DNA from 3 places in the Pseudomonas sp. 14P5.3.2 genome. Region 1 is predicted to be linked to each of the others. Evidence: predicted binding sites of a transcription regulator. Region 1 holds the regulator's gene; each other region holds the start of a gene.

Evidence for each region. The regulator FliA, encoded in region 1, starts transcription of late flagellar genes. The targets are predictions, from matches to a motif close to CTAAAGTTTNNNNNNNNNNNGCCGNTAA.
Region 2: the regulator FliA is predicted to act here: its motif matches at 7,908-7,935, upstream of AC27VU_RS27235 (flagellar protein MotY).
Region 3: the regulator FliA is predicted to act here: its motif matches at 3,523-3,550, upstream of AC27VU_RS28275 (methyl-accepting chemotaxis protein).

Annotation. Positions count from the first base shown of each region.
Region 1 covers NZ_JBYOKU010000021.1:76,146-86,894, forward strand. Annotated here, with positions in the region: gene AC27VU_RS17955 (hypothetical protein) at 1-16, shown strand, start outside; gene AC27VU_RS17960 (DUF6124 family protein) at 180-539, opposite strand; gene AC27VU_RS17965 (hypothetical protein) at 1,062-1,721, shown strand; gene flhA (flagellar biosynthesis protein FlhA) at 1,896-4,025, shown strand; gene flhF (flagellar biosynthesis GTPase FlhF) at 4,037-5,377, shown strand; gene fleN (flagellar synthesis regulator FleN) at 5,491-6,321, shown strand; gene fliA (RNA polymerase sigma factor FliA) at 6,318-7,058, shown strand; gene AC27VU_RS17990 (chemotaxis response regulator CheY) at 7,225-7,596, shown strand; gene AC27VU_RS17995 (protein phosphatase CheZ) at 7,615-8,403, shown strand; gene AC27VU_RS18000 (chemotaxis protein CheA) at 8,439-10,712, shown strand.
Region 2 covers NZ_JBYOKU010000053.1:1,053-11,801, reverse strand. Annotated here, with positions in the region: gene AC27VU_RS27280 (RnfABCDGE type electron transport complex subunit B) at 1-491, shown strand, start outside; gene AC27VU_RS27275 (RnfABCDGE type electron transport complex subunit D) at 478-1,461, shown strand; gene AC27VU_RS27270 (RnfABCDGE type electron transport complex subunit G) at 1,458-2,063, shown strand; gene AC27VU_RS27265 (Rnf-Nqr domain containing protein) at 2,060-2,641, shown strand; gene nth (endonuclease III) at 2,638-3,276, shown strand; gene AC27VU_RS27255 (PA3496 family putative envelope integrity protein) at 3,384-3,563, shown strand; gene AC27VU_RS27250 (response regulator transcription factor) at 3,650-4,276, opposite strand; gene AC27VU_RS27245 (hypothetical protein) at 4,781-5,434, shown strand; gene AC27VU_RS27240 (argininosuccinate synthase) at 5,586-6,803, opposite strand; gene AC27VU_RS27235 (flagellar protein MotY) at 6,933-7,841, opposite strand; gene pyrC (dihydroorotase) at 8,002-9,048, shown strand; gene rnt (ribonuclease T) at 9,045-9,722, shown strand; gene AC27VU_RS27220 (peroxiredoxin) at 9,797-10,399, opposite strand; gene AC27VU_RS27215 (bacterioferritin-associated ferredoxin) at 10,714-10,749, shown strand, end outside.
Region 3 covers NZ_JBYOKU010000060.1:2,049-12,797, forward strand. Annotated here, with positions in the region: gene AC27VU_RS28260 (TonB-dependent siderophore receptor) at 1-1,764, opposite strand, end outside; gene AC27VU_RS28265 (FecR domain-containing protein) at 1,852-2,853, opposite strand; gene AC27VU_RS28270 (sigma-70 family RNA polymerase sigma factor) at 2,853-3,353, opposite strand; gene AC27VU_RS28275 (methyl-accepting chemotaxis protein) at 3,666-5,546, shown strand; gene AC27VU_RS28280 (SRPBCC family protein) at 5,693-6,160, opposite strand; gene AC27VU_RS28285 (amino acid adenylation domain-containing protein) at 6,185-9,577, opposite strand; gene AC27VU_RS28290 (diiron oxygenase) at 9,591-10,520, opposite strand; gene AC27VU_RS28295 (DUF3050 domain-containing protein) at 10,517-10,749, opposite strand, start outside.

The DNA of each region.
Region 1 (10,749 bases):
GAACCTGAAGTATTAGTTTCCCCCGAAACCAAAAGATCGCAGCCTCCGGCAGCTCCTACAGGGATCGGTGTAGGAGCTGCCGAAGGCTGCGATCTTTTGATCTGGCTTTTGAAAAAAAAGATCGTCCGGTCGCGGCCGGAGCTTTCGGCAGTTCCTAAAGGGGAGGGCAGAGAAGCGTGCTACTGCGGCAACTCCAGATTATCCAGCGCCCGATTCACCGCCAACTCCCCGAGCATGATCAGTTGTGCGATGCCCAGCAGCGTCCTGCGCTGCGACGCGGGTATGAGGTGGGCGAAGTCATTGGCGATGGTTCTGGCTGAAGCGAGTGTTTCGCAGGCATCGGCCAGCAGTTCTTCGTTTTTGAAGTCTGCGGTCACGGCGTACATCGAGCGGGTTTTACGCTGAATGGGCGTGGCACCGGGCGCGCAGAGGTAGTGGTCGAGAGCACGGTCGGCGGCTTCGTGGAGTTTTTTTGAATCGAGGGATTCGTAGGGGGAGGTGGTGTCGGTATCGGGTGGGTTGGGTGTTGGTTTGATCATGGTGAAGCCTCTAGAGTAGTGAAGCTGACACCGTTCGCTGCTAACGAAGGAGGTGGCGGCTGTACGCGGGTTAGCAGACCAGGACTCTAGAACCCGGCGCACCGAAGTGCCCCACGCAAAGCCGCCATAACGACAACGGAATTTGTGCGTCTAGAGAAACCCCAGGCTGCTAAACCCGATCACTGAACAATCAGCGACCGACCCACAATAGAACCCGCCCCCAAGGCGCACAAGCCGGCGGATTCTGGCGTAGCTGTAGGCAATGGCGCAAGGAGGTGTAGCCTTATTAAGTATCCTGACGTGTTATTTAAACGTTGATGTTTAAAAACCAGCAGTGGAAAGTGTCTTGTGATACGACCTGCGCCTTTCGGGGAAGGGCACCGTTTATCCGAAATGCTTAACGGACTGTCAGTTCTGACAGTAGACGGCCAGTTCTTTTGATTGCCTCATACCTTTTGACGGATTCTTGCAAACACAGTGTTTGTCGAGATGCCCCGTCCTGCTGATTGAAGGGGTGTGAACATGATTGCTGACAACTACAGACAGCTCGGTAAGATGGGGCTGGAATTTGTATCTGGCGCGCTTGAGCAGGATGATGACAGAAAGGTCCTCAGTTATACGGTGACGTTCAGGCTGTCGCTGGATTTCATCAACTTTGTAGTGATGACCGGACAGTTTGTTCCTGGCTATCTGGATGATCCACTCAATGCGATACGGCCAGAGTTGGGCGGGTTTGCCTATCACTTCTCCTATAACTACTTTTTCAGCGCGGCTGGCAATATCAAGACCAGTGAGGCGCTTTTCAAGGTGTTCGCCAATCCCGAATATTATTCCGATAGCTGGGCTACCGCGGATTTAGAGCATCGATACCACAAGCCCGCATTTCAATACATTGACGGCGGCTTGCAGGTGACCGCTCGGCGCGATTACCGCTGGGCGGATGGGCGCGAAATCGAGGTCGCGGATTTACCGATAATCCCGTTTGGCTGGGAGCTCAATGTGCTGCAAGGGCACGAAATGGTTGATCCGCCCATATCGCCGGCAACAGCGGTGATCGTCGGATATGCATCGGAGGATATGGTCGACGTTGGCGGGCTGACGATGCGCAAAGGTACGCGTTACATGATCGGCAGTGAGCTGCGAATAGGTGCCATCAGCGAGGTGCAAATCCTTACTGCTTGAACACAAAAGGTCGCAGTCTGCGGCAGCTTCTACAGGAGAGCGTATTTCTCTGTGGGAGCTGCCGCAGGCTGCGATCTTTTTTTGCCTGCGCAAAAGTTGGAAGGCTTCTTGCAGTAGCCGCCGTGCGCTCGCTTTGGGCGTCAAAAGTTTGCTTTAAAGGAACGGGGAAAACCGGTGGATCGCTCTCAGTTAATCAACAGCGCACGCTCGAACATTGCCGACCTCAGTCGAGGCAATCTGGGCGTGCCGTTGTTGCTGCTGGTCATGCTGGCCATGATGATGTTGCCGGTGCCGCCGTTCCTGCTGGACGTGTTTTTCACCTTCAACATTGCGCTGTCGATTGTCGTCCTGCTGGTCTGCGTGTACGCGCTGCGGCCGCTGGATTTTGCGGTGTTCCCGACCATTCTGCTGGTGGCGACGCTGCTGCGGCTGGCGTTGAACGTGGCCTCGACGCGGGTGGTGATGCTCCACGGTCAGGATGGCCACGCCGCTGCCGGTAAGGTGATCCAGGCCTTCGGTGAGGTGGTGATCGGCGGTAACTACGTGGTCGGTATCGTGGTGTTCGCGATCCTGATGATCATCAACTTCGTCGTGGTGACCAAGGGTGCCGGGCGGATTTCCGAGGTGAGCGCGCGCTTCACCCTCGATGCAATGCCCGGCAAACAAATGGCAATCGACGCCGACCTCAACGCTGGGCTGATCGACCAGAACCAGGCGAAGCTGCGCCGTCAGGAAGTCGCGCAAGAGGCCGAGTTCTACGGTTCGATGGACGGTGCGAGCAAGTTCGTCCGTGGTGACGCCATCGCCGGCCTGCTGATTCTGTTCATCAACCTCATTGGCGGTATGGCCGTCGGTATCTTCCAGCACAACATGACCTTCGCCGACGCGGGCAAGGTTTACGCCTTGCTGACCATTGGTGACGGTTTGGTGGCGCAATTGCCATCACTGTTGTTATCGACAGCGGCAGCGATCATGGTGACCCGTGCTTCCGGTTCGGAAGACATGGGCAAACAGATCAATCGCCAGATGTTCGCCTCGCCCAAAGCCCTGGCGGTGGCCGCTGGTTTGATGGCCGTGATGGGCCTCGTTCCGGGCATGCCGCACTTCTCGTTCCTGAGCATGGCTGCGCTGGCTGCCGGTGGCGCGTACCTGTTCTGGAAGAAGCAGAACGTCGCCAAGGTGCAGGCGCTGCAAGAGGTTCAGCGTCAACAGGAACTGCTGCCGTCGCCGGCCCGCGCCATGGAAACCAAGGAGCTGGGCTGGGATGACGTGACGCCGATCGACATGATCGGTCTGGAAGTCGGCTATCGCCTGATCCCGCTGGTGGATCGCAATCAGGGTGGTCAGTTGCTGGCGCGGATCAAGGGCGTGCGCAAGAAGCTCTCGCAGGATCTGGGCTTCCTGATGCCGACGGTGCATATTCGCGACAACCTCGATCTGGCGCCGAGCGCCTATCGCCTGACCCTGATGGGGGTGATCCTCGCCGAAGCCGAGATCTACCCGGATCGCGAACTGGCGATCAACCCGGGGCAGGTCTACGGCACGCTCAACGGCATTACCGCCAAAGATCCGGCTTTTGGTCTGGAGGCGGTGTGGATTGAAGTCAGCCAGCGTGCGCAGGCGCAATCGCTCGGTTACACCGTGGTCGACGCCAGTACCGTGGTCGCGACGCACTTGAACCAGATTCTGTACAAGCACTCCAGCGAGCTGATCGGCCACGAAGAAGTGCAGCAACTCATGCAATTGCTGGCCAAAAGCTCGCCGAAACTGGCTGAAGAGCTGGTACCGGGGGTGGTGTCGCTGTCGCAGTTGCTCAAAGTGCTGCAGGCGCTCCTGGCCGAACATGTGCCGGTGCGCGATATCCGCAGCATTGCCGAAGCCATCGCCAACAACGCCGCCAAGAGTCAAGATACCGCCGCTTTGGTGGCCGCAGTACGCGTCGGGGTATCCCGCGCCATCGTCCAAAGCATTGTAGGCACTGACTCCGAGCTGCCTGTGATCACCTTGGAACCAAGGTTGGAACAAATATTGCTCAATAGTCTGCAGAAGGCAGGACAAGGCTCTGAAGAGGGCGTTCTGCTGGAGCCAAGCATGGCCGAGAAGCTGCAGCGTTCGCTCATCGAAGCGGCGCAGCGCCAGGAAATGCAAGGTCAACCGGTGATCCTGTTGGTAGCAGGCCCGATACGCGCGATGCTTTCGCGTTTCGGCCGCCTCGCAGTCCCAGGGCTGCACGTGCTGGCCTACCAGGAAATTCCGGACAACAAGCAAGTGACCATCGTTGCGACAGTAGGGCCCAACGGCTGAGGTAGTGGTTTATGCAAGTTAAGCGTTTTTTCGCCGCCGATATGCGTCAGGCCATGAAGCTGGTTCGTGATGAGCTGGGCGCTGATGCCGCCATCATTGGCAACCGCCGCATTGCCGGCGGCGTCGAGCTGACGGCGGCGCTGGATTACAAATTGTCGGCGCTGGCGCCACGGGTTCCGAACATGGAACTCGAGGACGAGCTGCGCAAGACCCAGTCGCGCATCGTTACCGCCCAGGCCGAACTGAGCCTGCGTGGCGAAGCCGACGGCAACACCAATCGCCAGTTGTTCGCCGGGCTGCCGTTGACGGCAGGCCTGCCGCTGACCGCTGCCGAACCGTTGAGCGAACCGACTTACGCCGCCCCGGCGCGTCCGGCGCCGGCGCCTGCCCAGTCGTCCGCCGGCATCGATCCGCGTGCGCTGGATTCGATGCGTTTCGAATTGAACAGTCTGCGTGAGCTGATGGAAGTGCAGCTCGGCACCCTGGCCTGGAATCAGCTGCAAGGCAGCCGTCCGGCACAAGCCAATCTGTATCGCCGTCTGCAACGTATCGGTCTGTCCGGACCGTTGTCGCGCGACCTGTTGGCGATGATCACCGACATCGAAGAACCGCGTCAGGCCTGGCGCATGCTGCTCGCGCACCTGGCGCGAATGATTGCCGTGCCAGAAGTCGAGCCGCTGGAAGAGGGCGGGGTGATTGCCATGGTCGGCCCGGCCGGCATGGGCAAGACCACCACCCTGGCCAAACTCGCGGCGCGTTACGTGCTCAAGTACGGCGCGCAGAATGTCGCGCTGGTCAGCATGGACAGTTTCCGTATCGGCGCCCAGGAACAACTCAAGACCCTGGGGCGGATTCTCAATGTGCCGGTTACGCACGTCGATCCGGGCCAGTCGCTGGTGCAGGCACTCGACCCGCTGCTGCGCAAACGCGTGGTGCTGATCGATACCGCCGGCCTGCAGGCCAGCGATCCGGCACTGCGCATGCAGCTGGAAAGTCTGGCCGGGCGTGGCATCCGTTCAAAAAATTATCTGGTGCTGGCAACCACCAGCCAGAAACAGGTTCTAACCGCCGCTTATCACAGTTACAAGCGTTGCGGGCTTGCCGGCTGCATCCTGACTAAACTGGATGAGACGGCCAGCCTTGGCGAAGTGTTGAGCCTGGCGATCAGTCATGAACTGCCGGTCGCCTACCTGACCGACGGCCCACGGATTCCGGATGATCTGCATCTGCCGCGCCGTCATCAATTGGTCAGCCGCGCCGTCAGCGTGCAAATGCAGGAAGAACCCAGCGAAGAAGCCATGGCTGACATGTTCGCTGATATCTACCACAGCCCGACCAAGCAGGTTGGCTGAGGTAATGAACAGTTTTTGTACCTACATCGATGGTCTGCCATGCATTGTTCCGGTTGAGAACGCGCAGCCAGTAATGTGGCCTCCGTCTATGCAAGACAAGGTAAAGAAATAACATGGGCAGCATGCATCCCGTACAGGTGATCGCGGTGACCGGCGGCAAAGGTGGCGTCGGCAAGACTAACGTGTCAGTGAACTTGTCTCTGGCGCTGGCAGAGCTTGGCCGTCGGGTCATGCTGCTGGACGCCGATCTGGGGCTGGCGAACGTCGACGTTCTGCTGGGACTGACCCCCAAACGCACTTTGGCCGATGTCATCGAAGGCCGCTGTGAGCTGCGCGACGTGCTGTTGCAGGGCCCCGGCGGGATCCGCATCGTGCCGGCCGCTTCCGGCACCCAGAGCATGGTGCACCTGAGCCCGGCACAACACGCCGGTCTGATTCAGGCCTTCAGCGACATCGGCGACAACCTCGATGTGCTGGTGATCGACACCGCTGCGGGTATTGGTGACTCGGTAGTCAGTTTTGTCCGCGCCGCGCAGGAAGTGTTGCTGGTGGTCTGCGACGAGCCGACCTCGATCACCGACGCCTACGCGCTGATCAAACTGCTCAACCGCGACTACGGCATGAACCGCTTCCGCGTGCTGGCCAACATGGCGCAGAGCCCGCAGGAAGGGCGCAACCTGTTCGCCAAGTTGACCAAGGTCACGGATCGCTTCCTCGACGTCGCCTTACAATACGTCGGCGCGGTGCCGTACGACGAAAGCGTGCGCAAGGCAGTGCAGAAGCAGCGAGCGGTCTATGAAGCCTTCCCGCGTTCCAAGTGCGCGCTGGCGTTCAAGGCGATCGCGCAGAAGGTCGATACCTGGCCGCTGCCTGCCAACCCGCGTGGCCACCTGGAGTTTTTCGTCGAGCGCCTCGTGCAGCAAACGGCAGGGCCTGTGCTATGACCGCCAGCGGTATGAACTACTACAAGAAGTCGGCACGTGACGCGCAGTACGAGTTGATCGAGCGTTACGCGCCACTGGTCAAGCGCATTGCCTATCACCTGCTGGCGCGCTTGCCGGCGAGTGTGCAGGTTGAAGACCTGATTCAGGCCGGGATGATCGGCCTGCTCGAAGTCTCGACCAAATACGACGCCAGCAAAGGCGCCAGTTTCGAAACGTACGCGGGCATCCGGATCCGCGGCGCGATGCTCGACGAAGTACGCAAAGGGGATTGGGCACCGCGCTCGGTTCACCGCAACACCCGTATGGTCAGTGACGCAATTCGCGCAATTGAAGCTAAAACCGGCCGTGACGCTAAAGATCACGAGGTTGCGGCCGAACTCCAATTGAGTCTCGACGATTACTACGGGATTTTGAATGACACCCTGGGCAGCCGGCTGTTCAGTTTCGACGACCTGTTGCAGGACGGCGAACACGAAGGGCTGCACGAGGATGGCGCCAGTGCTCATCTTGAGCCGTCACGCGATCTGGAAGATGAACGCTTCCAGGCGGCGCTGGCGGACGCGATTGCCAATTTGCCGGAGCGTGAGCGACTGGTGTTGGCGCTGTACTACGACGAAGAGCTGAACCTCAAGGAGATCGGTGAAGTCCTTGGCGTCAGTGAATCGCGGGTCAGCCAGTTACACAGCCAGTGCGCGGCCCGTTTGCGGGGGCGTTTGGGGGAGTGGCGAGCGCGCTGAAGGCAGTGTGGGGACACTGCGAACGAGGCTGGTGCGGTGATGAACGGCACCGGTCTTGCTCTGTTGTGCTCCAGACAGTCTTCGAGTGCTGCGCCGATTGATTGAAGTGGCGCGTCCAGGTGCTGGGCGCGTTTAAGACTGCTTGGAGGTCGAATTGAACAAAGACATGAAAATCCTCATCGTTGATGACTTCTCAACGATGCGGCGGATCATCAAGAACCTGCTGCGGGATCTTGGGTTCACCAACACCGTCGAGGCCGACGATGGCACTACCGCCATTCCGGTGCTCAACAGCGGCAGCATCGACTTTCTGGTAACGGACTGGAACATGCCGGGCATGACCGGTATCGACTTGCTGCGCCACGTGCGTGCCGATGAAAAACTCAAGCATCTGCCCGTGCTGATGGTGACCGCTGAAGCCAAGCGCGAGCAAATCATCGAGGCTGCTCAGGCTGGTGTGAACGGCTATGTGGTCAAACCTTTCACGGCTCAGGCGTTGAAAGACAAAATCGAGAAGATTTTCGAACGCATCGGCTGATGAACGCGCGGGGGAGCTATGGAGCATAACGAATCTTCACAGGGCGATTTCGAGTCGACCCTGAAAAAACACGCGGTCGAACTGGTCGAAAGCCTTGAAAAAGGCAGGTTCGGCGACGCTGTGCAACTGATCCATGAGCTCAATCAGACCCGTGACCGCGGCCTGTATCAGGAAGTGGGCAAGCTCACACGCGAACTGCACAGTGCGATCGTCAACTTCCATATCGATCCGCACATGCCGCAGGCCGAGGAAGTGTCGCAAATCACCGACGCCACCGAACGCTTGGGCTATGTGGTCAAGCTGACCGAAGCCGCGGCCAACCGCACCATGGATCTGGTGGAAAGCGCCACGCCGGTGGTCAATGGCCTGGCTGAAGAAGCTCAGGCCTTGAGCACCGATTGGGGGCGCTTCATGCGTCGCGAAGTCGGGGCTGAAGAGTTCCGCGAACTGGCGCGCCGGGTCGACGGTTTTCTGTCACGCAGCAGCACGGACAACCGTGCGGTGTCGAGCAACCTGAACGACATCCTGCTGGCTCAGGATTACCAGGACCTCACCGGTCAGGTGATCAAGCGTGTGACCCAGTTGGTCACCGAAGTCGAAAGCAATTTGCTCAAACTCGTACTCATGGCCAGTCAGGTGGACCGCTTTGCGGGCATCGAACACGACCGTGCTGCGATGCTTGCAGAAAAAGATCCACAAAAACATCTCTCGCAGGGTGAAGGTCCGCAGATTCATGCCGATAAACGAGAAGACGTTGTGTCCGGTCAGGACGATGTGGACGATTTGTTATCCAGCCTTGGATTTTGAGTTTAGGTTTTTAGACCTGTAGGAGCACCCCATTAATGAGCTTCGGCGCCGATGAAGAGATCCTTCAGGATTTCCTGGTTGAGGCCGGCGAGATTCTTGAGCAACTGTCCGAGCAACTGGTCGAGCTGGAAAGCCGCCCGGATGACGCAGATCTGCTCAACGCAATTTTTCGCGGTTTCCACACTGTAAAAGGGGGCGCCGGCTTCCTTCAGCTCAATGAGCTGGTGGAGTGCTGTCACATCGCCGAAAACGTGTTCGACATCCTGCGCAAGGGTGAGCGTCGCGTTGATGCAGAACTGATGGACGTGGTGCTTGAAGCACTGGACGCGGTGAACAGCATGTTCAGCGAAGTCCGTGAACGTGCACCGATCACTGCTGCAACCCCGGAACTGCTGGCCGCGCTGGCGCGTCTGGCCGAACCGCAATCGGCGGACGAAGCCCCGGCTTCGCCAGTGGCCGAGATGATCGAAGAGCTGGTTGTCGAAGGCGATTCCGGCGACATCACCGATAACGAATTTGAACAGCTGCTGGATTCGCTGAACGCCGTCAAGGCTGAAGCCGAAGCCCCGGCCGCTGCTGCACCTGCGCCAACTGCCGATACGGCAGCGAGCGATGAAATTACCGACGCTGAATTCGAGTCGTTGCTCGATCAGTTGCACGGCAAGGGCCAGTTCGCGCCAGACGCCGTGGCACCGACAGCGGCCGCTCCGGCGGCACCGGCTGCCGGTGACAGCTCGGACATCACCGACGACGAATTCGAAGCACTGCTCGATCAGTTGCATGGCAAGGGCAATTTTGCCGTGGAAGCGCTGGAGTCGGCGATCGCCTCGGCACCGGCTGCGCCAGCCGCTCCGGTGGCTGCGGCTGCCGGCAGTGATCTGATCAGCGATCACGAATTCGAATCGCTGCTCGACGAGTTGCACGGCAAAGGCAAGTTCACCGATGTTGGCGCCGCTGCTGCTGGCACCGCGTCGACAGTCGCTGCGCCAGCTGCCAAGGCGGCTGCTGCTCCGGCCGCCGCGCCGAAAGCTGCGCCCAAGCCTGAGCCAAAAACTGAAACGCCAAAACCGGCAGCCGCTGCTGCTCCGGCCCCGGCCCGCGCCGCCGCTGCTCCGCCACCAGAAAAACCGGCCAGCGAAGCCGAAACCACTGTTCGTGTCGATACCGCGCGTCTCGACGAAATCATGAACATGGTCGGCGAACTGGTACTGGTGCGTAACCGTCTGGTGCGCCTGGGCCTCAACAGCGGCGACGAAGCCATGTCCAAGGCCGTGTCGAACCTCGACGTGGTCACGGCTGACTTGCAGACCGCAGTGATGAAGACCCGGATGCAGCCGATCAAGAAGGTCTTCGGGCGCTTCCCGCGTCTGGTTCGCGACCTCGCGCGTCAGCTGAAGAAAGAGATCAACCTGGAACTGGTGGGTGAAGAAACCGACCTCGACAAAAACCTTGTCGAGGCCCTGGCCGACCCGCTGGTCCACTTGGTGCGCAACGCGGTCGACCACGGCATCGAGTCACCGGAAGAACGTGAAGCTTCGGGCAAGGCCCGCGGCGGTCGCGTGGTGTTGGCGGCCGAGCAGGAAGGCGACCACATCCTGTTGTCGATCTCCGATGACGGCAAGGGCATGGACCCGAACGTGTTGCGTTCGATCGCGGTAAAACGCGGTGTGATGGACAAGGACGCGGCCGATCGCCTGAGTGATACCGAGTGCTACAACCTGATCTTCGCCCCGGGCTTCTCGACCAAGACCGAGATTTCCGACGTGTCCGGCCGCGGTGTCGGCATGGACGTGGTGAAGACCAAGATTTCCCAGCTCAACGGTTCGATCAACATCTACTCGACCAAGGGCCAGGGCTCGAAGATCGTCATCAAGGTGCCGCTGACGCTTGCGATCATGCCGACCCTGATGGTCATGCTCGGCAATCAGGCGTTTGCGTTCCCGTTGGTCAACGTCAACGAAATCTTCCACCTCGACCTGTCGACCACCAACGTGGTGGATGGCCAGGAAGTGGTGATCGTGCGGGACAAGGCGCTGCCATTGTTCTACCTCAAGCGCTGGCTGGTCAGCTCCGCCGCTCACGAAGAGCAGCGTGAAGGCCATGTGGTGATCCTTTCGGTGGGCACTCAGCGGATCGGCTTCGTCGTCGATCAACTGGTCGGCCAGGAAGAAGTGGTCATCAAGCCATTGGGCAAAATGCTCCAGGGCACTCCGGGCATGTCCGGCGCCACCATTACCGGTGACGGCCGCATCGCTCTGATCCTCGATGTTCCAAGCATGCTCAAGCGTTACGCCGCACGGCGTATTTGAATCCGGGGCAGCGGGGCGACGACGTCCCGCTGCGCCT
Region 2 (10,749 bases), on a different contig from region 1:
CACCGACCTTCGAACAGCAATCGCAACTGATCGTGTTGCAACAGCAGTTCGAAGCCGCCGAACAGGCGCTGGCGAAACTCGAAAGCAGCGCCACCGCTGCTCCGGCCGCTGCGGCCCCGGCCCCGGCGAAGGACGCGGATCTGAAGCGGGCGAAAATCCAGTTGGCCATGCGTCGCGCCGAATTGAAAAAGGCGCAGACCGCCGAAGCGCCAGCGGAGCAGATCGCCACGCGCGAACAGGCACTGCATGACGCCGAGCAGGCCCTTCACGCTGCCGAAGCGGCAAGTGAACAGCCTGCGCCTGATCTGGTGCGCGTAGAAAAGCGCCCGATCGACAGCCAGCTTCGCCAGTTGAAAACCGAACTGGCCTACGCCCGCGCCGACCTGAACAAACTCGAACGCCGCGCCGACACGCCGAGCGAAGCCCTCGACAAGGCCCGCGCCCGCCTGCAGGTGGCCGAGCGTCAGGTGCAAGATCATGTCGCCCCGTGAGGCACCGGATGATCGCCTGCAACAGGCGATGAAGCGGGTGCTGCTGGCCACGCTGCCGGGGCTGCTGGCACTGTTCTGGTTTTACGGCTGGGGGGTGTTGATCAATCTGATCCTGGCGGCGAGCAGCGCACTGCTGGTCGAGGCCGGTGTCACCCGCCTGCGCCGACAACCTTTGCAACCGACGCTCAGCGATGGCAGCGCACTGGTCAGCGCAACATTGCTGGCCGCCGCCCTGCCACCTTATTGCCCGTGGTGGCTGACCGTTACGGCCGTAGCTTCGGGCCTGCTGTTCGGCAAGCATTTATACGGTGGCATCGGCAAGAATCCGTTCAACCCGGCCATGCTCGGTTTCGCCCTGACAATGCTGCTGTTCCCGCAACCGATGACCCACTGGCCGGCGCATGGCATGAATCTGCAGGCCGCTTTTGCGCAAGTCTTGAATCTGGGCCAGGCGCCGGACGCCTGGGTGCAGGCCACCGCGCTGGACAATCTGCGCATCAACAAAAGCCTGACCCTGGATGAGCTGTTCGCGGCCAACCCGGCGTTCGGCCGCTTCGGTGGACGCGGTGCGGAGTGGATCAATCTGGCGTTTCTCGCTGGCGGGCTGTGGCTGTTGCAGCGCCGAGTGATTGCCTGGCAAGCGCCGGTCGGCATGCTCGCCAGCCTGTTTGTCGTCAGCCTGCTCTGCTGGAACGGCTCGGGTTCCGATTCCCACGGCTCACCGCTGTTTCATCTGCTGAGCGGCGCGACCATGCTCGGTGCGTTTTTCATCATTACCGAACCGGTGTCCGGCGCCAAAAGTCCGCTGGCCCGGCTGCTGTTCGGGGTGGGTGTCGGCTTGCTGACCTACCTGATCCGCACCTGGGGCGGCTACCCGGACGGTGTCGCGTTTGCCGTGTTGCTGATGAATCTCGGTGTACCGGCTCTGGAGCGTTTTGCCGCTGCCCGCCAGACGCAGGTGCAATCATGAACCGCGCGGCTACGGTCGTGACCCTTGTGCTGCTGGCCGGCGCCGGTCTCGGTTTGACCTATGTCGTGCAGCGCGCCAGTGCGCCGCAGATTGCCAGCGAGCAACGCCTGCTCGACAGCCGCAAATTGCTGGATGTGCTCGCGGCCGATGCCTACGACAATCAGCCGCTGGAGCAGCCGCTGGCGCTGACTGATACAACGTTGAGCCACAGCACGCTGCTGGCAGGTTACCGCGCAAGCAAATCCGGTCAGCCAGTGGCAGTGTTGTTGCGCACCCAGACCGAGGGCTACGCCGGAGTTATCGAACTGCTGATCGCCATCGATGCCAACGGCAGACTGCTGGGAGTAAAAACCCTGCGGCAAAACGAAACACCGGCGCTCGGCGGACTCATCGGCGACTGGCCGAACCAGTGGCTGGCGACGTTTACCGGCAAGTCGCGCAACGCACCTGACGACGCTGGCTGGGCACTGAAAAAGGATCAGGGACAGTTCGATCAACTGGCGGGCGCCACCATCACATCCCGCGCCACTCTCAATGCCATCCATGACGCTCTGCGCTACTTTGACGAGCACCGGGCAATCTTGCTGGGGACCGGATCATGAACCGGCCGACGAATCTGACGAACACTTTGACGCTGATGCTGCTGCTTGGCACCAGCGCGACACTGGCTGGCGCGCTGGGCATGCTGTTGATGTCGAGTGCCGTTGTGGGGATTTACAGCGTGTGCATCGCCCCACTGCGCTTGCGGTTATCTGGCAACAGCCTATTGCTGGCCAGTCTGCTGCTGGCCGCCACTCTGACCAGTTGTACCAATATCCTCGCGCAGCGCTGGGCGTTGCAGTGGCAACAGTCACTCGGGATCTATGGCGGGTTGATCGCCTTGCAATGCGTGGTGCTGGAATACAATGGATTCTTTCGTCAGGCGCTTGCCCAGCGCCTGAAGTTTTTTGGCCTGTCGAGCGCGCTGCTACTGGCGCTGGCCGTACTGCGTGAACTGTTCGGTCAGGGGCACATCGGCCGCGTTCAGTCCGAGCACTGGCAAGGACTGGTTCTGTTCAGCGACGGGCTGCACCTGCTCACCCTGGCTCCCGGCGCCTTCATTTTGCTCGGACTCCTGCTCGCTGCCCGCCAGGCCTGGACCCGCTCGAACGCTCTCTCCAAGGAAACACATCATCCATGAATGCCGCAAAACGTCTGGAAATCTTCCGCAGACTTCATGAAGACAACCCCGAGCCGAAGACCGAGCTGGCCTATTCCTCGCCGTTCGAGTTGTTGATTGCGGTAATCCTCTCGGCGCAATCTACCGACGTTGGCGTCAACAAGGCCACGGCCAAACTGTTTCCGGTGGCCAATACCCCTGCGGCGATCCACGCGCTGGGCGTCGAAGGGCTGTCCGAATACATCAAGACCATCGGCCTTTATAACAGCAAAGCGAAAAACGTGATCGAGACCTGTCGCATGCTGGTCGAACGGCACAATGGCGAAGTCCCGCAGACGCGCGAAGAACTGGAAGCGCTGCCCGGCGTTGGCCGCAAAACGGCCAACGTAGTGCTCAATACCGCTTTTCGTCAGTTGACCATGGCGGTCGACACGCACATTTTTCGCGTGAGCAACCGCACCGGCATTGCCCCGGGCAAAAATGTGGTCGAGGTGGAAAAGAAGTTGATGAAGTTTGTGCCGAAAGATTACCTGCTCGACTCTCACCACTGGCTGATTCTGCATGGTCGCTATGTGTGTCTGGCGCGCAAGCCACGCTGTGGCAGCTGCCGGATCGAAGATTTGTGCGAGTACAAACACAAAACCTCGGACGATTGACTGGCTATTGGAATAATTGATTCGTCGATTGAAAAAATCTTTTTTACCCGCAGCAGGAATATCGATATAAGGAGCGCCAAAGGCAGTCTTAGCCTGGAGTTCACCTTATGACTGACACCAAAGAACAACTGGATGTAGATGACGATTTCACAGCTGTGGAAACCGACGACGCCGAACCTGTCGTCGAGGTCGCCAAGACCAATCTGAGCAAGCGTCGCACCATCGATAACCTGCTTGAGGAGCGCCGACTGCAAAAGCAATTGGCCGATTACGATTTTGATCTCTGATACTTGAAAGCCTCCCGAACCGGAGGCTTTTTACTTTCCGGGAATCCGATACCGAGCGGTCCATGATCCGTCAGCAAACATGACCATCAGACCAGCCCGTTGCGTTGCGCCAGCTCAATCAGGTCCACCAGCGACCGAGCATTGAGCTTCAATAACAAACGGGTCTTGTAAGTGCTGACCGTCTTGTTGCTGAGAAACATGCCGTCGGCGATTTCCTTGTTGGTCTTGCCCCGCGCCAATTGCTGCAACACCATCATTTCCCGCCCGGAAAGGCGGTCTACCATATCGGCCTCACTGGCATTACCGAGGCTGGTTCGCACGGTATGCAGGGCCTGGTTTGGAAAATAGCTATATCCGGACAGTACGGCCTTGATCGCACTGAGCAACTCTGTCAGATCCTGTTGTTTACAGACATACCCCGCCGCCCCCGACTGCATGCAGCGCATCGAAAAATGCCCGGGTGCCTGAGAGGTCAACACCAGAACTTTCAATGGCATCGGTGTCGAGTTCAGACGGGCAATAACTTCCAGACCATCGAGCTTCGGTATTCCAATATCCAGAATAACGATATCCGGCATTTGTTCACGCGCAAGTTGCAATGCATCCACACCATTATCTGTTTCGGCAATAACTTCGTAGCCATGACGTTCCATCAGCATACGCACAGCAAGACGAATGACGGGGTGATCATCCACGATCAGCACTTTATTCATGGGCAAGTCCAGTTTCGCTGTTCGAATTTTTAGAACCCGCACAATAGCCTAGTCACTTCCGACATGGCACAAGAGAGTTCCGTCACACTCACAGCCAAAGACATTCCCTACATCAAAAAAAGACTATTCCTACAAAAAACCGCCGCTGGTGATATTGGCAAGCCCCGGCCGTTTCTCTGACCACGCCTTGGACGTGAAAAATACTACGCACTGCAACCCAAGCCGGCTCACTGATCCAGAGCCTCTCGCGCAAGAAGAGACTGCAAAAATTGCTGTTGTTGCATGACAGCGCACTGCTGAGGCCGGACAGCTTCAGGCTGACAATCGATTGTAAAAACAACAGCAAGAACGCCACTACACACTTTAAACAATCAACGTCTGAAACAAGATACTTCTACCCAACGAATTTTATTTAATATAAAAAAGAGCATCAGACGCAAAACTTCACCCACATGAAATCATTCAATAAACACATTGGAAAAACACACTTAATGAGCAAACACCATGATAAAAATCAGAAAAAAAATCACCAACCCCATGACGGTAATTGCAATATTTGCATTTATTTCCGAATCGTCGGCGGCCATCTCCCTGCCTTTTCTTGATAACGATGAAAGAGAAGTCTATATCTGGTTCCTGATCAGCTTCCCGTTTTACTTGCTGTTGCTGTTTTTTTTAACGCTGAACTTCAACTACCGTTCATTGTATGCGCCCTCGGACTTCGACAAGGACGACAGTTTTCTAAAAGTCTTTGATGAGTTGAAGCAGACGGAGAATATCCCCTGTTCGTCCCCGGCACGCGGAGCACCAGGCGGTCAGGAGTGGACGCTACCTGAACGCGGCGTTGACGAATCCTGCCCGGAGCGAGCGTGGATTGAGCACACCATCCAACTGCCCAAATCCATGGGCACGTTGCGCGCCATCGATGTACGTCCGCTGAACAGCACACAGGCGTTCAATGCGCTGGCCGAACACTTTCCTCAGCTTGGCAAGCAATCGGCCAAGGCAGTGGTATTTTTGACCGACTCAGCGTCTGACGCTCTGCTCAAGCAAATTACCCTCAGCCTTGTCAAACAAGCGAAAAAAAACGGAGGCGCCAAACTTTTCGTTGCTTATAACGTGAGCACGCAAAGTACTACGGTGCTGAGGGGGGAATGAGACACAGAGTAGATGCCTGAAGTGGACATTCAAGAAAATGCTGGAATTGACCGTAACAACATATGTTGCGGGTTAACGTCAGACAACCACAAAAAAAAATGGCGGCTTTGTCACTGGGACAAGCCGCCACTTCTTTACAGGCCCGCGACGCTTAGAACAGCTTGCGGCCCTTGTTGGCAGCAATGCGCATGCGCAGCGCGTTGAGCTTGATGAAGCCCGCCGCGTCGGCCTGGTTGTAAGCGCCGCCGTCTTCTTCGAAGGTCGCGATATTGGCGTCGAACAGCGAATCGTCGGACTTGCGACCGGTCACGATCACGTTGCCTTTGTACAGCTTCAGGCGAACCACGCCGTTCACGTTGACTTGGGAAGCGTCGATCATCTGTTGCAGCATCAGACGCTCCGGGCTCCACCAGTAGCCGGTGTAGATCAGGCTGGCGTATTTCGGCATCAGCTCGTCTTTGAGGTGAGCGACTTCGCGGTCCAGGGTGATCGATTCGATGGCGCGGTGAGCGCGCAGCATGATGGTGCCGCCCGGGGTTTCGTAGCAGCCACGGGACTTCATGCCCACGTAACGGTTTTCAACGATGTCCAGACGACCGATACCGTGAGCACCGCCGATTTTGTTCAGCGTTGCCAATACGGTGGCCGGAGTCATTTCGACGCCGTCCAGGGCAACGATGTCGCCGTTGCGGTAGGTCAGTTCCAGGTATTGCGGGGTGTCAGGAGCGTTCTCCGGGGAGACGGTCCAGCGCCACATGTCTTCTTCGTGCTCGGTCCAGGTGTCTTCCAGCACGCCGCCTTCATAGGAGATGTGCAGCAGGTTGGCGTCCATCGAGTACGGAGATTTCTTCTTGCCGTGACGCTCGATCGGGATCGCGTGCTTCTCGGCGTAGTCCATCAGCTTCTCGCGGGACAGCAGGTCCCACTCACGCCATGGAGCAATGACTTTCACGCCTGGCTTGAGCGCGTAGGCACCCAGTTCGAAACGCACCTGGTCGTTGCCCTTGCCGGTAGCGCCATGGGAAATGGCGTCGGCGCCGGTTTCGTTGGCGATTTCGATCAGACGTTTGGCGATCAGCGGACGTGCGATGGAGGTACCCAGCAGGTACTCGCCTTCGTAAACGGTGTTGGCGCGGAACATCGGGAACACGAAGTCACGCACGAACTCTTCGCGCAGGTCGTCGATGTAGATTTCTTTGACGCCCATGGCCTGAGCCTTGGCGCGAGCCGGCTCGACCTCTTCGCCCTGACCCAGGTCAGCAGTGAAGGTCACCACTTCACAGTTATAAGTATCCTGCAGCCACTTGAGGATCACCGAAGTGTCCAGGCCGCCGGAATACGCCAGAACGACCTTGTTTACGTCCGCCATGCCATCACTCCACGGGGTTCTACGGAAAGCCGAGGAGTCTACCGCTCAAATACGATAATTTACAGAGGCGCGACAGCTTAAGACGACAAAGCGACAGAATCTGTCGAGAGCGCGACGATGACCGGCGGGTCAGGAAGTCGCCGCAGCGTTGGCAGGCGCGCTGGCTTGCGGCGCTGGCGCGGTGGTCGGTGCTACCCGTGCCAGCTTCACGCTGACCCGGCGATTCTTCGCCCGGTTGGTGGCATTGGTGTTCGGCACCAAAGGATATTGCTCGCCATGGAAACGCACGGTGATCTGCGATTCGGCGATGCCGTTGGCCTTGAAGAAATCGACCACCGCCAGCGCGCGACGGCGCGACAGCTCTCGGTTGGTAAGACGGTTGCCGCTGTTGTCCGAGTGGCCGTCGAGTTCGATGTGATTGACCGACGGATCGGCCTTCATGTACTCGAGCATCACTTGCAGCTTGGCCCGAGCGGCGGCGTCCAGGTCGGTACCTTCCCCCGGGAAACCGATCTGCGATTGTTTGATCTGGTCGAAATTCTGCGGCAGCAATTTCGCCACACACGTCTGGTAATCGTTGAAGGCCTTGCTGAACTTGACCGGCAGCAGGCGCACTTCCGAAACCCGGCCATCGCCGGACGCACGTCGCACCACCGGGCTGCGACCGTCCAGCAAACCGCTGATCAGCCCGCCGGCCTGGGATTGCGAACTGTTGAACAGCACGTTACCGGTGCCGATCCTGACGCTGCCCAGGTAGATGTCGTTGCGCCCCGGTTGCCATGGCGCGGCCGCCGCAAGCAACGTCGCTGAACCGCCGCCGAGCATGGCGTTATAGGCATTGAGGCGGAATATCGCCTGTTCGCCGGCCTTGCGCACGAACTGGCCCGAGCCGAAATCGGTGATCGGCTGGGTCAGGCGGCACTCGAACTTGTCGCCCTCGACCGTCCACTCAATGTTCTCCAGACGAGTCTGGTAGGTGAGCGCCATCGCGGGGAGGCTGGCAAACACACTGAGCAAGGCTAAATATCGCTGGCGCACGGGAGGCTCCATTGGCTTCTGTAACACAAAGACCGATTCACACTATGTTTACGGCATACCTACGGGATATCGGAAGGTTCCGGCAAAACTTGATAGCGAGTGCCTGCAAGAGTCTTTTCCGGTAGCATTCCCCTCAGTTTGACCCGCCTGGAATCCCCTCATGTCCGACCGCCTGACCCTGCTGCGTCCCGACGACTGGCACATTCATCTTCGCGATGGTGCCGTGTTGACCAATACCGTTGCCGATGTAGCGCGCACCTTTGGCCGCGCCATCATCATGCCCAACCTGGTACCACCGGTGCGCAACGCCGCTGAAGCCGATGGCTATCGCCAGCGGATTCTCGCTGCCCGCCCGGCCGGCAGTCGTTTCGAACCGCTGATGGTGCTGTACCTCACCGACCGCACCCAGCCCGAAGAAATTCGTCAGGCCAAGGCCAGCGGTTTCGTGCACGCTGCCAAATTGTACCCGGCCGGCGCCACTACCAACTCCGATTCCGGGGTGACCAGCATCGACAAGATCTTCCCGGCGCTGGAAGCCATGGCCGAAGTCGGCATGCCGCTGCTGATCCACGGCGAAGTCACCCGTGGCGATGTCGACGTCTTCGATCGCGAAAAGATTTTCATCGATGAGCACATGCGCCGTGTCGTCGAGCGTTTCCCGACGCTCAAAGTGGTGTTCGAACACATCACCACCGGCGACGCCGTGCAGTTCGTCAACGAGGCTTCGGCCAACGTCGGCGCGACCATCACCGCGCATCACCTGCTGTACAACCGCAACCACATGTTGGTGGGCGGGATTCGGCCGCACTTCTATTGCCTGCCGATCCTCAAGCGTAATACCCATCAGGAAGCCCTGCTCGATGCCGCCACCAGCGGCAGCGCGAAGTTCTTCCTCGGTACCGACTCGGCGCCGCACGCCCAGCACGCCAAGGAAGCCGCCTGCGGCTGCGCCGGCTGCTACACCGCATACGCCGCCATCGAGCTGTATGCCGAAGCTTTCGAACAGCGCAACGCGCTGGACAAGCTCGAAGCGTTCGCCAGCCTCAACGGCCCACGCTTCTACGGTCTGCCGGCCAACACCGATCGCATCACCCTGGTTCGCGAAGAATGGACCGCCCCGACCAGCCTGCCATTTGGCGAGCTGACCGTTATCCCGCTGCGCGCCGGTGAAAAGCTGCGCTGGCGCCTGCTGGAGGAACACGCGTGAGTGAAGACCATTTCGACGACGAACTGGACGGTCAAGGTGGCGGCGGCGGTTCCCGTCATCCAATGGCAGCACGTTTTCGCGGTTACCTGCCGGTTGTCGTCGACGTAGAGACCGGTGGCTTCAATTCGGCCACCGACGCTCTGCTGGAGATTGCCGCGACCACCATCGCCATGGATGAAAAGGGTTTCGTCTACCCGGATCACACCTACTTCTTCCGCGTCGAGCCGTTCGAAGGCGCCAACATCGAAGCGGCGGCGCTGGAGTTCACCGGGATCAAGCTCGATCACCCGCTGCGCATGGCGGTCAGCGAAGAAACCGCGCTGACCGACATCTTCCGTGGCGTGCGCAAGGCGCTGAAGGCCAATGGCTGCAAGCGCGCGATTCTGGTCGGCCATAACAGCAGCTTCGACCTTGGCTTCCTGAATGCTGCGGTTGCGCGTCTGGACATGAAGCGCAACCCGTTTCACCCGTTCTCCAGCTTCGATACCGCGACGCTGGCCGGTCTGGCTTACGGTCAAACCGTACTGGCCAAGGCCTGTCAGGCAGCCGACATCGACTTCGACGGCCGTGAAGCGCATTCGGCGCGTTACGACACCGAGAAGACCGCCGAGCTGTTCTGCGGCATCGTCAACCGCTGGAAACAGATGGGCGGCTGGGAAGACTTCGACGACTGATCCTCGTCGGACAAATCCCGTACATGAAAAAACCGGCCACGTGGGCCGGTTTTTTTGTACCTCGACGTTGTGCCTTACAGGGCAGCAGCGTTCTCGGTCAGGTAAGCCGCAACGCCTTCTGGCGAAGCGTTCATGCCTTTGTCGCCTTTTTTCCAGTTGGCAGGGCAGACTTCGCCGTGCTCTTCGTGGAATTGCAGAGCGTCGACCAGACGGATCAGCTCTTCCATGTTACGGCCCAGCGGCAGGTCGTTGATGATCTGCGAGCGGACAACGCCCTTGTCGTCGATCAGGAACGCGCCACGGAAAGCCACGCCGCCTTCGGACTCAACGTCGTAGGCCTTGGCGATGTCGTGCTTCATGTCGGCAGCCATGGTGTATTTCACCTGGCCGATGCCGCCATTGTTCACCGGGGTGTTGCGCCAGGCGTTGTGGGTGAAGTGCGAGTCGATCGACACAGCGATCACTTCTACGTTGCGTGCCTTGAAGTCAGCCATGCGGTTGTCCAGAGCGATCAGCTCGGACGGGCAGACGAAGGTGAAGTCCAGTGGGTAGAAGAACACCAGGCCGTATTTGCCTTTGATGGCCGAGGACAGGGTGAAGCTGTCAACGATCTCGCCATTGCCGAGTACGGCCGGTACGGTGAAATCAGGGGCTTGTTTGCCTACGAGTACGCTCATGGATATCTCCTGGTGAATAACTTTGAAGTTCAGGGTCCGGGCCAGCCTGCCACCCTCAGGCGACAGCCCTGTGACACGAACCCTCTTCGCAAGGGCCGACCATCATACACTGCGTTTTTCGCCTGTCCTTAACGGTTTTTTGCCCAAAGCGGATAACCGGGCCGCATTTTCGGGGCCAGGCAAATCGCCATTAAGCACCGTTCGTCAGTCATCGCCGATTCGTTCATAAAGCGTTCAGAAAGCACTTTGACAATCATTCTCGTTAACATTAAGATCCATCGCAATTGAGTCACAACCAGCGACGGTTCTCACTTATGTATGTTTGTCTCTGCACTGGCGTCACCGACGGA
Region 3 (10,749 bases), on a different contig from region 1:
ACGGCCGGTCAGTTTGGTGCGCCGGTCATTGATTTCAGTACCGACCGGACGGCCTGCTTCGGCGATACGGTTCTCATCCGACGTCTCGACCCAGTCCTGGCGCAGACCCAGCGAGAAGCGCCACTGGTCCATCTCGATCAGGTCTTGCAGGTACACGCCGGTCTGCTCCAGGCGCCGCAGGTAACTGGTATCGCCGTACATATCGATCGCCGAATTGCCGTAGACCGGGTTGAACGCGTTGATCGGGGCCAGGCCGCCACTGGTCCAGTCGACCACGGTTTTGCGCCGTTGATAGTCGGCGCCCATCAACACCGTGTGCTTGGTGGCACCGGTGAAGAATTCGGCCTGCAGCATGTTGTCGACGATGAACGCATGCAGACGTTCATCGCCGCCGGTGTAGTAGCGGTTCAGTTCGTTGCTGGTTGGCGTCGTCCAGCCGTAGGCGTAGACCTGATCCATGTTGACCTTGGAGTCGAGGTAACGGAAATTCTGCCGCGCCGTGAAGACATCGTTGAAGCGATGCTCGAACTGATAGCCGAACGACTGCTGATCCCGCGAGTAACCGTCAATCCCCGGCTCCCCCTCGAAGAAGTGCGGCGAGATGCGGTTGCCGTTGCGCTGATGAATCGTGCCATCCGCCGGCACGCCACCGTGGTAGCCGCCATCCGGATCGTGCTGCAGATACGCCTGCAGCGTCAGCGAAGTGTCTTCGCTGAAGTCGATGCTCAGGGTCGGTGCGAGGGCGAAGCGTTTTTCCTTGTTGTGGTCGAACTGCGTGTCGGACTGATCCGTCAAACCGGTCAGACGATAGGCAATGCGTTTGTCGTCATCGACCGGACCGCTGAAGTCAAAACCGACACCGCGCTGGCCTTGGGTGCCAACCGTGGCCTGAACCTGATGATAGGCCTCGTACAACGGCTTTTTGCTGGTCAGCGCCACCAGGCCACCGGGCGAACTGCGGCCATACAAGACTGACGACGGGCCTTTGAGAATATCCACACGCTCAAGGAAATACGGATCGACCTGCATGGTGCTGTAGGTGCCGCTGTCGCCCATCGACTTGAGGCCGTCGAGGTAGATGTTGTCCACCGAGCCGTCGTTGAAACCGCGCATCGCCACATAGTCGTAGCGATGAGTTGCGCCGTAAGGGTTGGTCAGCACGCCGGGGGTATAGCGCATCGCCTGGGAGACGGTCTGTGAGCCTTGATCGTCCATTTGCTCGCGGGTCACCACCGATACGCTTTGCGAAGTTTCCAGCAGCGCGGTACTGGTTTTGGTAGCGATCTGGCTGTGGGTGGCGTTGTAGCCTTCCATGCTGCCCAGCGCGTTACCGAGGGCGAAACCTTTGATGTCGGTGGTTGGCAGTGCCAGCGCCTCGGGTTCGCCGATTGAACGCAGGATGTAGCTGTTTCCGTCTTGGCTGACCGCTTCCAGACCCGAGCCGCCCAGCAAATGGCTCAACGCCTGATCGGTGGAATATTCGCCCTGTACGCCCGGAGACTGCCGCCCCTGCGTTTGCTGCGGGGTCATCGACAAGGTGATGCCCGCCTGACGCGCGAACTGGTTCAGCGCTTCGCCCAGCGGGCCGGCGGTGATGTTGTAGCGATGACTGCTCGCTTCACTGGCATTGGCGGCGAGGCTCAGGCCTGGCAGCACACCGGCGCCCAGAACGGTGGACAGCAGGGCAGCGCGAATGGCGTGCCCCAGCAGGCCCGATTCGGCAGTGAAGTTCAGCGAGTTCTTACAGGTGAGGCGGACAGTCATTGTAGGTTTCCGTAGGCAGTCGCAAAGGCTGAGTTGAAGTGCTTACTGACCAAGCCGGACTTGTCGCGAAAACCCGCCAAAATAATTTCAGGCCACAGCCTCAAGCGTTACCCACCAACGGGTGCGATAGCGCAATTGCACCGGCAAAGTCTGCGGCAGGATTGCCAGCAGCTTGTCGGTGTCCTGCAGGCGGAACACACCGGACAGGCGCAGATCAGCCACCTGCGGCGTGCACGTCACGAAGCCCTGACGATAACGTCCGACTTCATTGAGGAAATCGCCCAGGCGCATGTTGCGGGTCACAATCAAACCATCGACCCAGGCGCCCACGTCCATATCCAGTGGAGGTGCAGGGCGCACCTGATGGTGATCGATCAGAAAGGTCTGCCCGGCGAGAGCCTCAACTGAAGCTCCGCCGTTGTGGATGGCGACGCGCCCGGAGCTGACGCTCAGTCGCGTGCAATCGTTTTCCTGGCGCAGGATGAAGCGGGCATTGGCCGGCTCATAAGTGCCATGGCGACTTTGCACGCGAAGCGGCCGGCTGAACGCCGCGCCTTCATCATTACTCCCGCAAGTGACGATGATTTCGCCACGGGTGAGTTTGATCAGCCGCTGCTGCGCGGTGTAATCCAGATCCACGGCGCTGGCCGTGTTCAGCTCGATCCGCGTGCCGTCGGGCAACTGGAAGCCGCGACGCTCGCCGGTCGCCGTAGCGTAATCAGCGCGCCACTGCTGCCACACGGAGGTGTCCTTGGCCAGCCACGCGGCGGAACCCATCAGCACCGCGCCGGACAGCAGCTTCAAGGCCTGCCGCCGCCCCAGCCCCTGCGCACTGTTTTCCAGGGTATTGAACGCCACCTGTGCGCCGGGCACGGCGCGCAGGTTATGGCTCAGTTCGGCCTGCAGCGACTGCACGCGCTGCCAGGCCAGTTCATGCTCGTGATGTTCGGCGCGCCACGCTTCGCATTGGCGACTCAGGCGCGCATTGCCATGGTTGTTGCGCAGCCGCAGCAGCCAGTGAATGGCTTGTTTGACCACCTGTTGCGGCGGTTCGGCGCGTCGCCCGGTCGAGAGGTTATCCACAGGCATCAGCTGTCGTACCGCAACACGTAGCAGTGATACAGCGCATCGGCGACGTAACGCTCCACCGAACGCAGAGACAAGCCCAGCTGTTCGGCGATCTGCTTGTGCGTCAAACCTTCGCACTGCGCCAGCAGAAATGCCTGACGGACTTTCGGCCGCAAGCCTTCAAGCATGCGCGCGATGCTTTCGAGCAACTCGATCACCAACGCGCGGGCTTCGGCGCTCGGGGTTTCGGCTTCGGGCAAGTGGGCGATGGTTTCGAGATAGGCGCGTTCGATTTCTTCACGACGCCAATGGTCGATCACCAGGCCGCGAGCGATGGTGCGTAAAAATGCGCGGGGCGCCTTGAGCTCCAGGCGTTCGGTACGTTGTAGCAGGCGTACGAAGGTGTCCTGAGCCAGATCCGCCGCATCTGCGGCATTGCCCAGCCGTGCTCGCAGCCAGGCGTTGAGCCAGCCGTGATGACTACTGTAAAGCGCCTGCACTGCAAACTCAGGTGAGGACATGAACGCGACAGCCCGAACGTCACAAATGATAATTAGTCGCATTTTTATCAAGGGCGGTGAATTTTGCAACCTCCGCTCGGATAACCAGCATAAAAAACTTTTTAGCGAACGCTCTGGCACGCCGTTCGGCGGGAATCTGTCAGAAATGCCGTGCATTTCCCACACAACCCTAAGATTTCTGCGAACCGTGCCGACAGACTGGTGAGACATGCGTGCACCAAAGTAGAGCGGCCATCAGAACGCTGCCTGCGCTGTACATGGAATGTTGCATCCCGGAACGCATCCCCACTTTTGCATAAGAAGTCCCATGAAATGAATCTCAAGTTCAGCCATAAAATCCTGTTGGCCGCCTCGGGCGTCGTGGTCCTGGCTTTCGCTTTGTTCACCCTCTACAACGACTATCTGCAGCGCAACACCATTCGCCAGAACCTCCAGTCGTCTGTGCAGCAGGCCGGCGATCTGACCGCCAGCAGCGTGCAGAACTGGATGAGCGGGCGAATTCTGGTGCTGGAAAACCTCGCGCAGAACGTTGCCCATCAGGGCAAGGACGCCGACTTCCCGGGGCTGGTCGATCAACCGGCCTTCACCTCGAACTTCCAGTTCACCTACGTCGGTCAGGCCAACGGTGTGTTCACCCAGCGCCCTGACGCGAAGATGCCCGACGGTTACGACCCGCGTCAGCGTCCTTGGTACAAGCAAGCCGTTGCTGCCGACAAAACCATGCTGACCCCGCCGTACATGGCCGCGGTCGGTGGTCTGGTGGTGACCATCGCCATGCCGGTGAAAAAGAATGGCGAGCTGCTGGGGGTGGTCGGTGGTGACCTGAGCCTGGAAACCCTGGTGAAGATCATCAACTCGGTGGACTTCGGTGGCCTCGGCCACGCATTCCTGGTCAGCGGTGACGGTCAAGTGATCGTCAGCCCGGACAAAGACCAGGTGATGAAGAACCTCAAGGACATCTACCCGAATTCCGGCGTGCGCATCGAGAAGGGCAACCAGAACGTGGTGCTCAACGGCCAGGAACGCATTCTGTCGTTCACTCCGGTCAGCGACTTGCCGAATGCCGATTGGTACATCGGTCTGTCGATCGATCGCGACAAGGCCTACGCCGCCCTCAGCCAGTTCCGTACTTCGGCGCTGATCGCGATGTTCGTCGCGGTCGCTGCGATTGCGCTGCTGCTGAGCCTGCTGATCAACGTCCTGATGCGTCCACTGACCACCATGGGCCGTGCGATGCGGGACATCGCCCAAGGCGAAGGTGACTTGACCCGTCGTCTGGTCGTGGAAGGCAAGGATGAGTTCGCTGAACTGGGCAGTTCGTTCAACCAGTTCGTCGAACGCATTCACGCGTCGATTTCCGAAGTGTCCTCGGCCACGCGTCACGTGCACGACCTGTCGCAACGCGTGATGGCCTCGTCCAACGCCTCGATCATCGGTTCCGACGAACAAAGCGCGCGCACCAACAGCGTGGCCGCCGCGATCAACCAGTTGGGCGCCGCCACTCAGGAAATCGCGCGCAACGCCGCCGATGCTTCGCAGCACGCCAGCGGCGCCAGCGAGCAGGCCGATGACGGTCGTCAGGTGGTCGAGCAGACCATTCAGGCGATGACCGAGCTGTCGCAGAAGATCAGCCTGTCGTGCACGCAGATCGAAACACTCAACGCCAGCACTGACAACATCGGCCACATTCTCGATGTGATCAAAGGCATCTCGCAGCAGACCAACCTGCTGGCGCTCAACGCGGCCATCGAAGCGGCACGTGCCGGTGAAGCCGGACGCGGTTTTGCGGTGGTGGCGGACGAAGTGCGCAACCTCGCCCATCGCACCCAGGAGTCGGCGGAAGAGATCCACAAGATGATCACCTCCTTGCAGGTCGGTTCCCGTGAAGCGGTGACCACCATGAACGCCAGTCAGGCGTCCAGCGAAGAGAGCGTTGAAGTGGCTAACCAGGCCGGTCTGCGCCTGGTCAGCGTGACCCAGCGCATCGGCGAAATCGATGGCATGAACCAGTCGGTGGCCGCTGCAACCGAAGAGCAGACCGCCGTGGTGGAAACCCTCAACGTCGACGTCAACCAGATCAACCTGCTGAACCAGCAGAGCGTGGCCAACCTCAATGAAACATTGAAGGATTGTGATGCGTTGTCGCAGCAGGCCAACCGCCTGAAGCAGCTGGTGGACAGCTTCAAGATCTGATCCGCAGATTGAAGACCGCGTTATCGTTCTTCGCGAGCAAGCCCGCTCCCATAGGTTGGCCGTGTTCCTCTTGAAGGAATGCGATCAAAATGTGGGAGCGGGCTTGCTCGCGAAGGCGGTAGCTCAATCACCGCAGAACTGAAGCCTTATACAAACAGCTTCAACACATTCCCCATCGCATCATCGGCAAACCCCTGCACGAAATCCTTGAACCCCGGCAGTGCTTCCTCCCCACCTGAAGCCGGCTCGGCAATGATCGTCCAGGTCGCCCGCGACTTCCCTGCGCCCAACGATTCCACATTCATCGCCGCCCACAGATTGGCCACACCCAAGGTGTTGTAGATCGTGGTCCAGGTCATGGCCCGTGCCTGCTCATCGCGGGAGTTGAGTTGCTCGACCACCACGTTGCCGTCCTTGAAGAATTTCTTGCGCAGCGAGGACACGCCTTCGCCGGTCATTTCGATGTGCGACAGCGCCGGGATGAAGCGGTCGAAGCCAGCGAAATTGCCGACCACCGCCCAGACCTGCGCGGCGTCCGCCGGCACTTCCACCGAAGAGATGACATGGCAGCCGTGAGGGTTTTTGATCAGGGTGTCCGGTTGCAGAGTGCTCATAGTATTGCTCCTTTTTTGGATGAATCAGATGAAGTTGATTTCTTTCAGGTAATCGCAGCCGCGACGCAGCAGCGCCGGGGATTTTTCCGGGTAGTGCGCGCCCATCTGTTGCACGCCGGCTTCGGCGTTGGCGTGGCCGATCAGGGAGATGTCGCCAATGTCCTCCTCGAAGCCGTTGAGGTAGAAACCGAGCACGCCAAACAGCGCGTTGTCGGTGTCGACCCGGCCCAGTTGCTGCTGCCAGTCGGCGACGCTGACCAGCGAGAATTCACTGCCGGTTTCGCGGAACGAGGCGACGTAGGCATCCCAACTCAGCGGTTCGGGGTTGTGCAGGTTGAACACAGCGCGCTCGGTCGAATAACGGCTGGCGTGGAAGGCGATGAAACGCGCTAGAAAGTCCACCGGCATCAGGTCGAAATTCAGCGCGAAGGCCGGCACCTGACCGAGCTGGATCGAGCCTTTGAGCATCAGCATCAAGCGGTTTTTGTGCGGCTGGCAGACGCCGCTCAGGCTGTTGAAACTGATGTTGCCGGGGCGATACAGGTTGACCCACACCCCCCGCTCGCGCGCCCGCTCGAGGACGCGTTCGCCGACCCACTTCGACAGGTTGTAGCCGTTGCGGATGTAGATCGGCGGGGTCGGCGCGGCGGGCAATTCGAGCACTCGGCCTTCGCTATCGACGGTGCTTGAAGCGGACAGCGTCGAGACAAAGTTGAAGACCTTTTTGCTGCGTCCTTCACACAGGCGCAGCAGCTCGAAAATCGGCTCGACGTTATCCGCTGCCAGCGACTCGTAATCGAGCACGTGGTTGACGTTGGCGGCGTTGTGCACCAGTGCGCCGAACTCGCGATCGAGGCGCTGATAATCGTCGTCGGTCAGGCCCAGTTGCGGGCGGGTGAGGTCTGCCGAATAGATCCGCACCCGACTCAGATCCAGGTGCTCGAGACGGTTCTCGCGCAATGCCTGAGCAAAACGCTGCGCCGCCGTTTGCCCGCCACCATCACGCACCAGACACGCCACCTCGCTGGCGCCCCAACCGAGCAGTGCTTCGACGATGTGCACGCCGACAAAACTGTTGGCGCCGGTGACGATCACCTTGTGCACATCACCCAGGCGACTGATCGGCAGCGGCTCGATGTTCAGCGGGCGCTCGGCGTCGGCCATGGCCTGGGCGCTGAGCACCGCGCTGTCGTCGGTACCGCGCACCAGCGTCGCGAGTTTGCTGATGGTCGGCAGTTCGATGAAGCGGTTGATCGAGATGCTGCGCCCGAACTCCTCACGCAAGCGCAGCAACATCCGCGACAGCAGAATCGAATGTCCACCGAGATTGAAGAAGCTTTCGTCGGTGGAAATATCGCTGCTCGGCAGCTCCAGCAGTTCCGCCCAGATCTCCAGCAGCAGCGCTTCGTCGGCGTTTGCCGGCAGGCATTTCGGGCCGCCGTCCTGCACACTCACCGGCAGCTCCAGCAATGCCTTACGGTCGACCTTGCCGTTGCTGGCGAATGGCATCTGCGCCAGTTCAGTCCACGCCACCGGTTGCATGTAGTCCGGCAGAAACTGCTGGGCATGCGCCTTCAACAGATCGCGGGCAGCGTCCGATTGCGGCTGGGCGAGGAACGCCAGAATCCGCCGCTGACTGTCGATCACCACCGCCACCTGACGGTACAACTGGCTCTCGCGCAGGCAGCGCTCGATCTCTTCCGGCTCGACCCGGAAACCGCGGATCTTCACCTGATTGTCGCGCCGTCCGCACAGCTCGATGCCGTGCTCGCCCCACTTGGCCATGTCGCCGCTGCGGTACGCGCGCAACGCTTGGCCGTGTGGCAGTTGCAAGGTGAGATAGCGCTCGGCGGTCTGCTGCGGGTTGTTCAGATAACCGAGGCAGACGCCGGGGCCGACGATGAACAATTCGCCGACGGTGTTTTCCGGCACCGGTTGCAAGTCGTCATCGAGAATCAGCACCTGACTGTTGGCAATCGGTGCGCCGAGGGTGCGGTTGCTGTCACCCGGTTGGAGCTGGCGAGCGGTAATCAGCACCGTCGCCTCGGTGGGGCCGTAGAGGTTGTGCAGCTTGCCCTGCCGGGTCAGTTGCTCGATGACGAAAGGCTCGCAGACGTCGCCACCGGTCATCACCTCCACGCCTTGCAGTTGCTCCAGCGGCAGGATGCTCAGCAGCGCCGGCGGCAGGAACGCGTGGGTCAGTTGTCGGCGGCGGATCAGCGCCACCAGTTGCAGTGGATCGCGGCGTTGGGTGTCGTCGGGCACCACCAGTTCGGCGCCCTGCAGCAGACTCGGGAAGATATCGATCAGCGATGAGTCGAAGCTCAGCGAAGAGAACTGCAAGACCCGACTCTCGGCGCGCAACTGCACGTAATCGGCGTACCACGCCGTGAAGTGCGCGAGGTTCGCCTGGCTCAGCAGCACGCCCTTCGGATGCCCGGTGGTGCCCGAGGTGTAGAGCGCCATGCATGGCGCTTCAAGCGTCGGTCGCTGACGCATCAACGGCAGGTCGAGATCGGCGTCGGCACTGTCGATACGACTGACATCCAGCCCGGGCATCGACTCACCGAGCGGGTGCTCGCCGTCGTGCAGCAACAACACCGCCCCGGCGTTTTGCAGGATGTATTGCTGGCGCTGCAACGGATGGCTCGGCTCCAGCGGCAGATACACCGCGCCACTGCCGAGCACCGCCAGAATCGAGGCGAACAGCGCCGGGCTTTTCGGCTGGCAGATACCCACGATCCACGGCTGCGGATGCTGTTCGAGCAGCGGTTGCAGACGTTGCTGGATCGCACGGCTGTGGGCGTGCAACTGGCGGTAGCTGAGCGACTGCTCGGCCAGATGCAGCGCCGGTCGCTCGGCGTGTTCGATCAGGCTCTGTTGCAGGCGCTCGATCAACGGTGTCTGCGCCTGTTGCAACAATGCCGGATGCGCCGTGGCGTTGAGGCGATGGACGTAAGCCAGGCTGTCGAGAAACGACAGGTCTTCCACCTGCTCGAAGTCCGGCGCCGTGGCCGGCGATGCCTGCTGGAAGTACCCGGCATCGCGGGAGAAGCGGCTGACCAGCAGCGCGACTTCGTCGACCAACTGCGTCAGCACTCGCTGGCGCAGTGCCTGACCGTTGCCGGACGGCTCCTCGCCAATCGGCACGCGGCTGATCAGTGACGAGCCGATGAAACACAGCAGGTCGAGTGTCGGCAAACCACCAATGCTTTGCCTTCCGATACCCAGGCGCAGATGCAGGTGGGGGATTGCACAGCGATCGCCGGCGCCGATGAAGCCATCGTCGATGATCAGATCCACTGTCGATTGCGCGGCGCCGCTGCGCATCAATGAGTGACCGTGTTGTTCGAGTTCCTGTGCCAGGTCGGTCATGGCCTGGCTGGCGCCAATCAGCAAAATGTCGAGACGTCTCATGTCGGCCTCCTCATCACACCAGATAGTCACGCAGGGCGTGCTGCACGCAGGGCGTGTCGAGCAGCGAGCTGTTGTGGAAAAAACGCACGATGTTGCCCACCAGCGGATGGTGGCGATTGATCGGGAAGGCCAGCCCGGCCATTTCGTCCTTGAGCGAGCGGCGGATCACATCACTGACCGGCAAGGCGTCGATCAGGCGCAGATCGAAGGACTTCTGGATGTCATTGGTCAGGTAATGGCCGATGAACACCGGCAGGATCTGCGCGATGGTTTCCCGGTCCGCGTCATTGGCGCTATGCCAATAGATGCGCACCATGCGCGCCCAGAAGCTGGAGTGCCGGCCCTCGTCGAGCAAGTGATCGGCCATCAGGCCTTTGATCGACGGCTTGACCGTGTCGTCCCGGGCGAACGCGGCGACATCGCCGGTCACGGTGTTTTCGGCGATGGCCACGCAGATCAGTTCTACCGCGCTGCGCAGGTGCTCGGGCGCCAGGGCCACAGCGGCGGGAATCGCCCGGCTCAGTTCGATTTCAGTGGGCAGTTCGATCGGCTCGATGCCGGTCATGGCCACGGTCTGCTGCATGAAATCCATCGCCACCAGTGCGTGATAATCCTCGTCCACCACCACGGTCATCGCGTCGTAGCGACAGGCGAACGGGAAGGGTACGGCGAAGCGATTCTTGGCGATGGCGCGGGCGGTCTGGTCGACGATTTCGGTCTCGAAAATCACCACGTCGTTGATGAACTTGTACAGCGTCTGCACCAACGCAAAATCACGCTGCTGCGGGCACTCGCGCAGGAAGGTTTCGCTGAGCACCAGGGGCTGGCGGCTCAGCGGATAGATCAGGCGTTCATCGTCTTCCAGAACACGCCGTGGCCGGGTGCGGATGGTGGCGCGGGTTTCCCAGGCGTCGGCGAAGGATTGATAGTCGGCGGCGTTCATTGGGCCACCTCCGCCAAAGGTTCACGCATGCTCAGACGCAGGCCGTCCCACAGGGCGATGCGGCTTTCCACGGCCGCGATGGCGCTGGCGTAGACCTCGGCTTCACGCTGCGGATCGCCGTCGACCAGGCGCTCGAGCAATTGCTCGGCGGCCGGACCGTGATCCTCGGAGTCGACCTCGATGTGGCGCTCCAGGTAATAGCGAAAGGTTGGTGCCTGTTCGATGCCGA